Regions from separate parts of the Pseudazoarcus sp. NS20 genome, predicted to be linked through region 3. Evidence: riboswitches for the same ligand, from Rfam matches in the RefSeq annotation. Region 3 holds a riboswitch; each other region holds the start of a gene.
The links. A riboswitch is a leader RNA that binds a small molecule or an ion and turns the genes downstream of it on or off. The one in region 3 is predicted to bind cobalamin.
Positions count from the first base shown of each region.

Region 1: linked by a shared signal. The riboswitch ahead of AC6H0W_RS00775 (acyl-CoA thioesterase) and the one ahead of AC6H0W_RS01920 (ribonucleoside-diphosphate reductase subunit alpha) in region 3 are both predicted to bind cobalamin.
Region 2: linked by a shared signal. The riboswitch ahead of AC6H0W_RS11890 (TonB-dependent receptor domain-containing protein) and the one ahead of AC6H0W_RS01920 (ribonucleoside-diphosphate reductase subunit alpha) in region 3 are both predicted to bind cobalamin.

Region 1 is NZ_BAAKIY010000001.1:165,290-169,081, reverse strand. Features, by position in the region: gene AC6H0W_RS00795 (acyl carrier protein phosphodiesterase) at 1-153, shown strand, start outside; gene AC6H0W_RS00790 (hypothetical protein) at 140-469, opposite strand; gene AC6H0W_RS00785 (hypothetical protein) at 668-982, opposite strand; gene AC6H0W_RS00780 (entericidin A/B family lipoprotein) at 1,179-1,316, opposite strand; gene AC6H0W_RS00775 (acyl-CoA thioesterase) at 1,610-2,365, opposite strand; cobalamin riboswitch at 2,463-2,668, opposite strand; gene AC6H0W_RS00770 (DUF3309 family protein) at 3,145-3,303, shown strand; gene AC6H0W_RS00765 (LutC/YkgG family protein) at 3,419-3,792, opposite strand, start outside.
Region 2 is NZ_BAAKIY010000004.1:38,039-41,830, forward strand. Features, by position in the region: gene thpD (ectoine hydroxylase) at 1-926, shown strand, start outside; gene cobU (bifunctional adenosylcobinamide kinase/adenosylcobinamide-phosphate guanylyltransferase) at 963-1,487, opposite strand; cobalamin riboswitch at 1,541-1,771, shown strand; gene AC6H0W_RS11890 (TonB-dependent receptor domain-containing protein) at 1,765-3,723, shown strand; gene AC6H0W_RS11895 (FecCD family ABC transporter permease) at 3,734-3,792, shown strand, end outside.
Region 3 is NZ_BAAKIY010000001.1:390,398-394,189, reverse strand. Features, by position in the region: gene AC6H0W_RS01925 (RelA/SpoT family protein) at 1-1,009, shown strand, start outside; cobalamin riboswitch at 1,080-1,287, shown strand; gene AC6H0W_RS01920 (ribonucleoside-diphosphate reductase subunit alpha) at 1,434-3,792, shown strand, end outside.

The sequences.
Region 1 (3,792 bases), 230 kb from region 3:
CAACGGCTAAGCCGGCCCGGGCTGCTCGCCGGGGCCGGATCAGTGCTGTTTCAAGAATACGATGGGTTCGAAGCGGACTTTGCCGACTTCATGCCGGCCGCTCGCCGCTTTGCGGAAGAGCACCAACGCAATCGGGCGCTCAGCGAGGGCTGAGCGGGCTCTGCATCGATTGAACCACTACCGCGGGTTCGTAGTAATGCACGATCCGTGGCGGGGGGGCATACATCGGAGCAGGCGGGAAGTAATACCGGTGCACGACGCCGTATGACAGCTGATGATCGTGCTTGCCCGAGTACGGCGTGCTGCGATGGTAATGGTGACTGTTCTTGCGTTGGTCGTAATGCTGCGTGTCGCGGTGCGGCGCATCATGCCCTTGCCCGCGCTCGGCCATGACCGGCAACGACGCAACGAGCAGCGAACCACCGAGCAAAAGCGGCACGAACATTTGGCGAAAATCGATCGCTTTCATGAGAGCCTCCCTTGGCGGGCCAAAGCAGCCGAATGCCGCCTGCCCAGTCGTGAACAGTAGGGGAGCCCACGTTTCGTGGCTGTAAGAGCTCGCTACGGAATGTTTCGTCGTTGAAATGAAAGTGACCCGGCCTGAGAAGGCCGGGTCACTTTCATTTCCCGCGTGAATTTTATTGGTTTTACGCGGTGCGAGGCCCGATCAATTCAGCTTGAAGATGATCGGCGGTACGGTCACCACCACGCCCGGTTCGTAGTAACGCGCTCGCGGCGGAGAGTGATAATGGTGATGTTCGACCACGCGCACGGATTTGTGATGCTTGTGGTGCTTCTTCACATGTTTGGGCTTGCCGCGGTTGTAGTGGTGCTTGCCGCCGCGGTGGTCGTGATAGTGGTATTCCACTTTGGGTGAGCCGTAGCGGCGATGGTCGTGATCTGCCAGTGCGGGCAAAGACGTGGCAATCAGCGTTCCGCCCAGCAGGAGCGGGGCAATCAGGGTGCTTAGTTGAAAGGCCATTCGAAAGCCTCCTATACGAAGCGCATGGCCCAATGCCGTGCGGCGACGACGGCAAGAGTAGGCTCGGCAAAGTGTCCGCGCTGTAAAGCCTGATTGCTTAATGTTTCAGGCCCGTGCTCGTTGAAGAGTCACGGGCCTGAATGCAGGGTGTGCGGCGAGTTATGTGCAGGAAGATTGCGTGCCGCGCCTGACCTGGTTACTTGCGAGCTTCTTTCTGGATCTTTTCACCGCCGCGTTCGAGATCCTTGCCGGCCCCCTCGATGGTGTTGCAGCCACCGACAACGAATGCAGCAGCCAGCATGGCCAGCACGAGCTTCCAGGTTTTGTTCTTCATGATCTCTCCTTTTGGGGCTATGCAGCCCGATCGATTGGAATGCCTGGGGAAGAATACGCGGCCACCCGAGACAACCGGTAGCCACCGCCGACAAGCACTTTCCCCAGCTGTGTCGGATGGTTTGACTATAGTGAGTGGCGCGTTGCCACGCTAGACCCCTGTCGCACCCGCGACACGGTGGCGGCCAGTAAACCTGCGACTGATACGAGGTTCTGGAAGGTCGTCAAAATGTTCGAGGTTGTAAGTTCGCGGCCGATGGCGCGCTAGCCCGGCGTGCGCAATCCGCTGGCGTTTCACTGCGCAGCAGCGGACTGGTTCTGAAGCGGCACTGAACGGCCTTGCTCGTCAATCGCAACGAAAACGAGGCTGGCAGAGGTGCAGTGACGTCGTTCCCCGGTTTCCGGTTTTTCCGCATGCATTTGTGCCTCGACAGTGAGGGAACTGCGGCCGGTTTTGACGACGCGCGCATCGACCTCCACGACTTCGCCTGCGTGGGCTGGGGCGAGAAAATCAAGTCGTTCGCTGGCGGCCATGACGATACCGCAACGTGCATGCCGTGTTGCCGCAGCAAAGCCGGCTTTCGCCAGCCAATCCATCGCCGGGCCGCCGTGGAGGATGCCGCGATGCGTGGTGTGGCCTGGAAAGACCACCTCGGCAACGCGCACGCAGCCGTCTTGCTGCGGCTTCACCGGTGGCGCGGGGTTCGGGGCGATTTTGCTGACCATCACGGCTTGGCCTGACAGGCACAAAACGCGTCCCCCGCTCAACAGATCTTCAGCGAATAGCTGGGCATCCACCGTCACCGAACGCTCGCCGACGCGTGTAACGTGCCCGACGCATTCCGTCAGACTGCCTGCTGGCACCGGAGCGTGAAATTGCAACTCCCGCAGCGATGCCGTCACCAAGGGGCCGCGCAAAGCCTTGCTGCCCAGGATGAAGGCGAACTTGTCGAGCATCGACAGGGCCGCACCGCCAAACAGCGTGCCGTGATGATTGCACTGGTCCGGCAGCACGAGATCGGTCAGCGACAGGGTCAAAGGAGAAGGCATGAACGGCTCCGGTTAAAAGCGGAGTCGTAAACGGAACGCGCGTCGCCCGTAAACGTGACAACGCAGCCTTCTCGCCAGGGGCACCCCGCCCGAACGTTATTGAAGAGTGTTCCGGGCAGGTCTCCTGACTCTCGGGTCTTGATCGTCCGCCGCCTTCCCGGAATACACCAGTGGCTGCGTGGCGCACGATTCGCCGAATACAGTTGCGGGGGCAGTTCCGGCTTGCAGGCGCCTGGCCTGTTCCCGGATTCCCTTTTCATGCCCGGCGTGAGCGGCGGGCAACCTCGGAATGAGTGAATGATATCCGGTCCTGCCGCGCGAGTGCTTGCCCGATGCTTGTCGCTGGAGGGTATTCCAGCGCGATGTTGCAGCCGGAAGTTCCTAACTTTGTCTGCGTTGGTGACAAGGCCCTCGGTCGTGGAGGGAAAAGGAGCGACGCGTGGCGTGGCGGCATTTGGCATGCAGGTGGGGTCGTGTGGACGAGGAAAAGCCCGGAATTATTGGGCTTTCGGCGAAGTCTGCGTTGCGGGTACGCCTGCTGCTGCGGAGCGCATCAGGGGCGTTTTACGTGTCAGCCGAAGTTCGGGCGAAGACACATTTGCATACCCGTCCGGCGAGTCGACTTGCACATGTAATAGCGTCCTTGTGTCATCGTGAATCCGTAGCAAGTCAGTGCCGATTGCCATCGATAACGCCTGCACCCACGGAGTCGCTATCCATGTCTCTCGGAAAATTCCGCGGCTCGGATGCCGCCAAGAAATTCACTCTGGAGACCCAAAATGTCCATAGGCACTCTTCTTCTGATCATCCTCATCCTCATGCTGCTCGGCGCCCTGCCGGCATGGCCGCATAGCCGTGGTTGGGGCTATGGCCCGAGTGGTGGCCTCGGCTTGGTCGTGGTGGTCATCCTGATCCTGCTGTTGCTCGGGAAGATATAAGCGATGCTTTGAGCGGGCTGCATGCCGAATTCATCGGCATGCAGCCCGGAAGCACAAAGGGCGCAGCGGAAAACGCTGCGCCCTTTGTCGTTCATGGCGGAAGAGACCGCCGCTTCTAGCCAAGCAGAATGACGTGCACCCGCCGCGGTCCGTGCGCACCGAGCTGAATGGTCTGCTCGACGTCGGCCGTGCGTGAAGGCCCGGAGACGATGTTGGTGGCACGCGGCATACCGCGCTGGCGCAGCAGCGTCCAGGTGTCTTCGAAGTAATCCACGATCTGACTTCGTTCCAGCACCACGATGTGGTCGTCTGGCACGAAGTTGTGAGTGATCGGGTTGTCCGGTCCGGAAGCGAAGATCAGGCTGCCCGTTTCGGCGACGGCGCTGAAGCAGGTGGTCACCGAGAGGGCTTCTTCGATGCCGGCGGCGCCGTGATGGACCTGCCAGTCAGCTGGCCATCGGAGGTCGCGCAAGGCGCCACCGACAGCGG
Region 2 (3,792 bases), on a different contig from region 3:
GTTTTTCCCCGTCCGTGGCCGAGCGCCACGACCCGTACCCGACCCGTCTTTCTCGTCCGCCCGAGCGGCCGTGGCTGGAGCGCCACGAGCCGGTCGTGAAGGGGCGCGCAGGTGACGGACCCTTGAGCCTATCGCAGCTCGAAACGTTCGAGAAAAAAGGTTTTCTGTTCGAACCGCAGTTTCTTTCAAGCGATGAAATAGCGGAATTGAGTGCCGAACTGAACGTGCTGTTGGAGCGCCCCGAATTTCGTGGGCGCGACTTCAGCATCACCGAGCCGGAGCATCAGGAAATCCGTTCGCTGTTTGCGGTGCATTTCCTGTCGCAGCGCTTTGCGCGGCTGGCTGGTGACGAGCGCCTGACGTCTCGTGCGCGGCAGATTCTCGGCGGTGAACCGTATGTGCATCAGTCGCGCATCAACTACAAGCCCGGCTTCGAAGGCAAAGGCTTCAACTGGCATTCGGACTTCGAAACCTGGCACGCCGAGGACGGCATGCCGGCCATGCACGCGGTGAGTGCGTCGATCATCCTTACCGACAACCATCACTTCAACGGCCCGTTGATGCTGGTGCCCGGCTCACATCGCAGCTTCGTGCCGTGCGTGGGGCCAACACCGGAGGCCAATTACAAGCAGTCGCTGAAGGTGCAGCAAGTGGGGGTGCCGCCGCGCGAAGCGCTGCGCCGATTGATCGGGCATTCCGGCATCGAAGCGCCAACAGGGCCGGCAGGTGGTTTGCTGCTGTTCGACTGCAACACGCTCCACGGCTCCAACGCCAACATGTCGCCGGACCCGCGCAGCAACGTGTTCTTCGTCTACAACCGGCGAGACAACGCGTGCGATGAGCCCTACGCTGCTTCGCAGCGGCGGCCGCGCTTCCTGTCGCACGAGGCGGATGAGGTGTGGCGACCGTGGCCGGTGAAGGTGTGAGCCCTCACTGCCGGAAGATTCTCCGGCGACGAAAACTCACCCCTTCAGATGCAGCGGAAGGCCCGCCGCAATGAAACTCACCCGGTCGCAACGCTGCGCCACGGCCTGATTGAGCCAGCCGGCCTCATCGCGGAAACGCCGGCCGAGCGGGGTTTCGGGCACCAGGCCCAGCCCTGTCTCGTTGGCGACCAACAGCACGTTGCCGGGCAGGGTGGGCAGCAGTTCTAGCAGCTTGTTGCGCTCGCGCAACAGCATCTCCTCGCATTTCGGTGATGCGTCGCCAAGCAGATTGGCGAGCCACAGCGTGAGGCAATCGACCACCACCACCCGGCCTTTTTTGGCTTCGCGCAACAATGCATCGGCCAGGTGGAGCGGGGCTTCTTCCGTGCGCCATCCGGCAGGCCGGTCGGCCTGATGGCGGCGGATGCGCTCGGCCATTTCCGCGTCCAGGGGCTCTGCGGTAACGATGACGCAGACCGGCCCGCCATTGGCATATGCGAGTTGTTCGGCGTGGCGGCTTTTGCCCGAGCGGGCGCCACCCAAGATCAGATGAAGGCTCATTGGCGCGAAATATCCAGAGATGAATCAGGCTATCATGCGCGCTTCGCTCCGCAAGGGGCGATCGTGTTTCAGGTGCCCTAAGGCGATTCTCGCCCAGGGTTAAACGGGAAACAGGTGCGCGACGGAACCCCCGCCGCCAGGCCTGTGCTGCCCCCGCAACGGTAAGTGGAAGCAAAGCGCATCGAAAACGCCACTGGGCTCCGGCCCGGGAAGGCGATGCGCCGGTCGACGCAGTTTCGGCCAGCCCACGAGCCCGGATACCGGCCTCGGAACACAAATGGCGAAGTTCCGCGGGGTGGCGGCGCGACCTGTTTTTCACAGAGTCCCTTTTCTTTCCCTTCGTGGCTTCGAATTTGATTTCGGCATGGCCGGGCGGGGACGCGCGGCTGGCCGTCAGGGAGCCTGTCTCATGCATTTCAAAATTACAGCTACCGCGCTCGCGGTGGCTTCGGTGTTTCCGTTTTCTGTATTTGCGCAATCGGATGCGGGCGACGAGCTTCGTCCGGTGGTGGTTACCGCTACACGCCAAGCGCAGTCGGCCGACGAGGTGTTGTCTAGCGTCGATGTGGTGCAGCGCGAGGAGATTGAGCGCGCAGGTCAAACCACGTTGGTGCAGTTGCTGGCCAGCCGGCCCGGTGTGCAGGTTGCTGCGAATGGTGGTCCTGGCTCCACCAGCTCCGTATTCATTCGGGGCGCCAATTCGAATCACACGCTGGTGTTGGTGGACGGCATGAGGATTGGCTCCGCAACCAGCGGCTCGCCCACTCTTGAAATGGTTCCGCTTCAAATGGTAGAGCGCATCGAGATTCTGCGCGGCCCGGCAAGTGCACTCTACGGGGCCGATGCGTTGGGCGGGGTCATCAACATCATCACCCGTCGCAATACAGGCGATGGCATCACGCCGCGCGCCCGGATCGGTGCCGGCAGTCGCGATACCTACAGCGCTAGCGCAGGTATCTCGGGCGCTAAAGGCGCGCTTCGCTACCAATTTGACGTCGGCCATGATCGTACGCGTGCTTTCGATGCCCAGCCGCTGGTGTCGAATGGCACCAACAGCGATCGTGACGGCTTCCGTAATGATTACGCCAACGGCTCCCTCTCACTGGGGTTCCGTGAGCGCGATGAGGTCGGCTTCTCGTTTTTCCACTCAGAGGGGCGCAATCACTATGACAGCGCATTCGCCACCTATGATTCATATTCCGACAAGCGGGCGGAATCGTTCGGCGTGCACATGCGAAACGAGCTTCGCCCCGGCTGGGTCAGCACGCTGCGCTTGAGCCAGAGCAAAGACATCTCTCATTCGTACAATCCGGCTGCCGCATCGCGCTATGACGAATTCGACACGCGTCAGCGCCAGATAGGATGGCAGCACGACATCGCCTTCGCAGGGGGCACGCTGCTCGCGGCCGTCGAGAAGCTCAAGCAGGATGTAGACAGCACGGTTAATTACGATGAAGGCAGCCGCACGCTTGACTCGCTTTTGGTCGGGTGGGGCGGAGCGTTTGGCGAGCACGATGTGCAGTTCAATGCGCGTCGTGACCGCAGCAGTCAGTTCGGTGGCGAGAACACCGGTTCGGCGGCTTGGGGCTACCGCTTCGCGCCTGAATGGCGTGTGCGTGCCAGCCTTGGTACAGGCTTCCGTGTGCCTAGCTTCAACCAGCTTTATTATCCCGGCTTCGGCAATCCCGACTTGAAGCCAGAGCAGTCCTTGAGCCGCGAGGTCGGGGTGGTTTTCGAGCGAGGTGTGAGCAGCGTCAGCACGACTTATTACAACAATCGTGTGCGCAATCTCATCGTTGGTAGCGGAGCCACCGCCACCAACGTTGGCAAAGCGAAGCTCGAAGGTATGGAGGTCGGGTTAAGCACGATATTGGCCGGCTTCAATCTGCGTGCGAGCTACGATTATCTGCGAGCTCTGAACCTTGATACGGGGGATCGCCTAATCCGTCGCGCTCGCCATTCCGGGTCGCTGGCGCTCGATCGCAGTGCTGGCAAGTGGCTGTATGGCATTGAGTGGCGCGGTCAGGGAAGACGTGGTGATACGGTGTTCGGTGTAGGAGAAGTCACAATGCAAGGCTACGGCGTCACCAACCTGTATGCGCATTACTCGCTCACGCCTGACTGGAGACTTGAAATGCGCCTGAACAACGCCCTCGATAAGCGTTATCAGACCGCCAACGGCTATGCCACCGAGCGCCTGAGCGCATTCGTGGCGGTGCGTTACGCGCCGCGCTGACTGGAGAAGCATGGCGCCCCTGAGTAATCACGCGGCTCACAACGGTTTGGCCGTCGAGCGTCGTCGCAT
Region 3 (3,792 bases):
CGACCTGTTCCCCAGCGAGGTCTATGTATTCACGCCGCAGGGCAAGATCCTGTCGATGCCGCGCGGCTCCACGCCGGTCGATTTTGCCTATGCGGTGCACACCGACATCGGCAACCGCTGCGTGGCCTGCCGCATCAACGCCGACCTGATGCCGCTGCGCACCGAGCTGCGCAACGGCGATCAGGTCGAGATCATTACCGCCGCCCACGCCAACCCCAACCCGGCGTGGCTGTCGTATGTGCGCACCGGCAAGGCGCGTGCGCAGATTCGCCACTTCCTCAAGAACGCGCAGAACGAAGAGTCCGTGTCGCTGGGCGAGCGTCTGCTCAATCAGGCGCTGCGCCCGCATGGTCTGGCGCTGGGGCAGATCAGCACCTTCGCGTGGGACCGCTTCCTGAAAGATCGCGGCGTGAAGAGCAAGAAAGAGGTGTTCTCCGAGATCGGTCTGGGCAAGCGCCTGCCGGTGATCGTGGCGCGCCGTCTGGTGCAGGCGCAGGAGCAGGAATCCGGTCGGCCGGACGTCATCAAGCCCAAGTCCATGTCGCCGATCCACATCAGCGGCAGCGAGGGCCTTGCTGTGCAGTTCGGCAGCTGCTGCCAGCCGATCCCGGGAGACCCCATCATCGGCGTCATCCGCAAAGGCAAGGGCCTGGAAGTGCACCGCCACGACTGCACGGCCGTGGCCAAGGTGCGCGGCGATCGCGGGCGCTGGGTGGATGTCGAGTGGGAGCCCGCGCACGAGCGCGCCTTCGAGGTCACACTCAAGGTCATCACGCGCGAAGGGCGTGGCGTGCTGGCGCGCGTTGCCAGCGCCATCGCGGAAGAGAACTGCAACATCCAGAACGTCACCATGGACAACGAGCAGGGCGTGTACATCGCCCTCAACCTCACCATCCAGGTGCACGACCGCATGCAGCTTGCCTCTGTGATGCGTTCGGTGCGCCGCGTGCCGGAAGTGATGCGCATCGGGCGCATCCGCAGCGACGGCAGCTTTGGTCGCAGCATGTAGTAGGTTTTCGCAGACGACCTACTAGGGGTAGTGTGTAAAAGCACTTGACCTACTACCCGCCACCCACCAGAATCCAATCCAGCTTCACGGTTGCCCGCGTTTCACGACCGGGCATGAAAAGGGAATCCGGTTCAATTCCGGAACTGCCCCCGCAACTGTAACCGGCGAGTCTGTCGCCTCCCCATGCCACTGGGCCCTGCATTTCGGTGCACCCCGGGAAGGCCGGCGACAGATCAGGACCCGGAAGTCAGGAGACCTGCCGTGCTGCCAATTTCCTTTAACGCAATCGGGGCGGGGTGCCCCTGGCGAGAGGCATGGTTTCCACCATTTCACTTGTCTTTCCGTTTGTCGTGAGCCGGGCCGTCGGGTCGGGTGTCTGCGCACGACTGTCCGGAGCTCCCCGCGCACGTTCCCAGGAGCTCTCATGGACCGCCCTCAGCTAGATCTCTCCCTGCCCCCGTTCAAGGTCATCCGCCGCAATGGTTCGGTGGTCGACTTCCATCCCGGCAAGATTGCCGTTGCCATGACCAAGGCCTTCCTGGCCGTGAAAGGCCAGCAGGGCGCCGAATCGGCGCGCGTGCGTGACGTCGTCGGCAAGCTCACCGAGGTGGTGGTGGCCGCGCTGGCGCGCCGCAAGCCCGAGGGCGGCACCATTCACATCGAAGACATTCAGGATCAGGTCGAGCTGGCATTGATGCGCGGCGGCGAGCAGGAAGTGGCGCGCGCCTATGTGCTGTACCGCGAGAAGCGCGCCGCCGAGCGTGCGGCCGAAGCGCCGCGCAGTGCGCCGGAATTGCATGTTGAGGTGGACGGCCGGCGTGAACCGCTGGAGCGTGCGCGGCTGGTCGACATCGTGGAGGCGGCTTGCACTGGTCTGGCCGATGTCGCTGCTGCGCCGGTGGTGGATGCCGCCATGCGCGACCTGTATGACGGCATTCCGCTGGGCGAAGTGCACAAGGCGCTGGTGCTGGCCGCGCGCGCGCTGATCGAGCGCGAGCCGGGCTACAACTACGTTACTGCGCGCCTGCAACTGCACCAGATCCGCCTCGAAGTGCTGGGCGAGGAAGTGGCTCAGGGCGACATGGCCGCGCGTTACGCCGATGCCTTCCCGGCGTACGTGAAGATCGGCATTGAGGCGGGCTTGCTTGATCCGCGACTGGCGCAGTTCGATCTGGCGCGCATTTCGGCTGCGCTGGACGCTTCGCGCGATCTGCAGTTCGGCTACCTCGGCCTGCAGACGCTGTACGACCGCTACTTCCTGCACATCGACGAGCGCCGCATCGAGCTGCCGCAGTGCTTCTTCATGCGCGTCGCGATGGGTCTGGCGATCAACGAGATCGACCGTGAAACGCGCGCCATCGAGTTCTACGAAGTGCTGTCGCGCTTCGACTTCATGAGCTCCACGCCAACGCTGTTCAACGCCGGCACCATGCACTCGCAGCTGTCGTCGTGCTATCTCACCACCGTGTCGGATGACCTCGACGGCATCTTCCAGGCCATCAAGGAAAACGCCATGCTGCAGAAGTTTGCCGGCGGTCTGGGCAACGACTGGACGCCGGTGCGCTCGCTGGGCAGCCGCATCAAGGGCACCAACGGCAAGAGCCAGGGCGTGATCCCCTTCCTCAAGGTGGTGAACGACACCGCCGTGGCGGTGAACCAGGGCGGCAAGCGCAAGGGCGCGGTGTGCGGTTATCTCGAAACCTGGCACCTCGACATCGAGGAATTCCTCGACCTGCGCAAGAACACCGGGGACGACCGCCGTCGTACCCACGACATGAACACCGCGCACTGGATTCCCGACCTGTTCATGAAGCGCGTGCGCGAAGACGGCGAATGGACGCTGTTCTCGCCGGCCGACACGCCCGATCTGCACGACCTGTTCGGCGAGAAATTCGAAGCGGCCTACGTGGCCTACGAGAAGAAGGCCGACGCCGGCGAAATCCGTCTGTTCAAGCGTCTTTCGGCGGTGCAACTGTGGCGCCGCATGCTGTCGATGCTGTTCGAGACCGGCCACCCGTGGATCACCTTCAAGGACCCGTGCAACCTGCGCTCGCCGCAGCAGCACGTGGGCGTGGTGCATAGCTCCAACCTGTGCACCGAGATCACCCTCAACACCTCCGACACCGAGATCGCCGTGTGCAACCTCGGCTCGGTGAACATGCTGGCTCACTTGAAGGACGGCCAGCTCGACCAGGAGAAGCTGGCGCGCACCGTGAAGACGGCGATGCGCATGCTCGACAACGTCATCGACATCAACTTCTACGCGGTCGGCAAGGCGCGCAACTCCAACCTGCGTCACCGCCCCGTCGGCATGGGCATCATGGGTTTCCAGGATTGCCTGCACAAACTCGGCATGGCCTACGCTTCGCAGGAAGCGGTGGAGTTCGCCGACCGCGCCATGGAGGCCATTGCCTACCAGGCCTATAGCGCTTCGAACGAGCTGGCGCGCGAGCGCGGCACGTATTCGACCTTCCGCGGCAGTCTGTGGGACCGCGGCATCCTGCCGCTCGACACCGTCGATCTGCTCGAGCGCGAGCGCGGCGTGCCGGTCGAGCTGGATCGCTCCAGCACGCTGGATTGGGACGGCCTGCGTGCGCGCATCGCGCAACACGGCATGCGCAACTCCAACTGCATCGCCATCGCGCCTACGGCGACCATCGCCAACATCGTCGGCGTGTCGGCCAGCATTGAGCCGGAGTACCGCAACCTGTACGTGAAGTCGAACCTGTCGGGCGAATTCACCGTGGTGAACGAGTCGTTGGTGGCCGAGCTCAAGGCGCGCG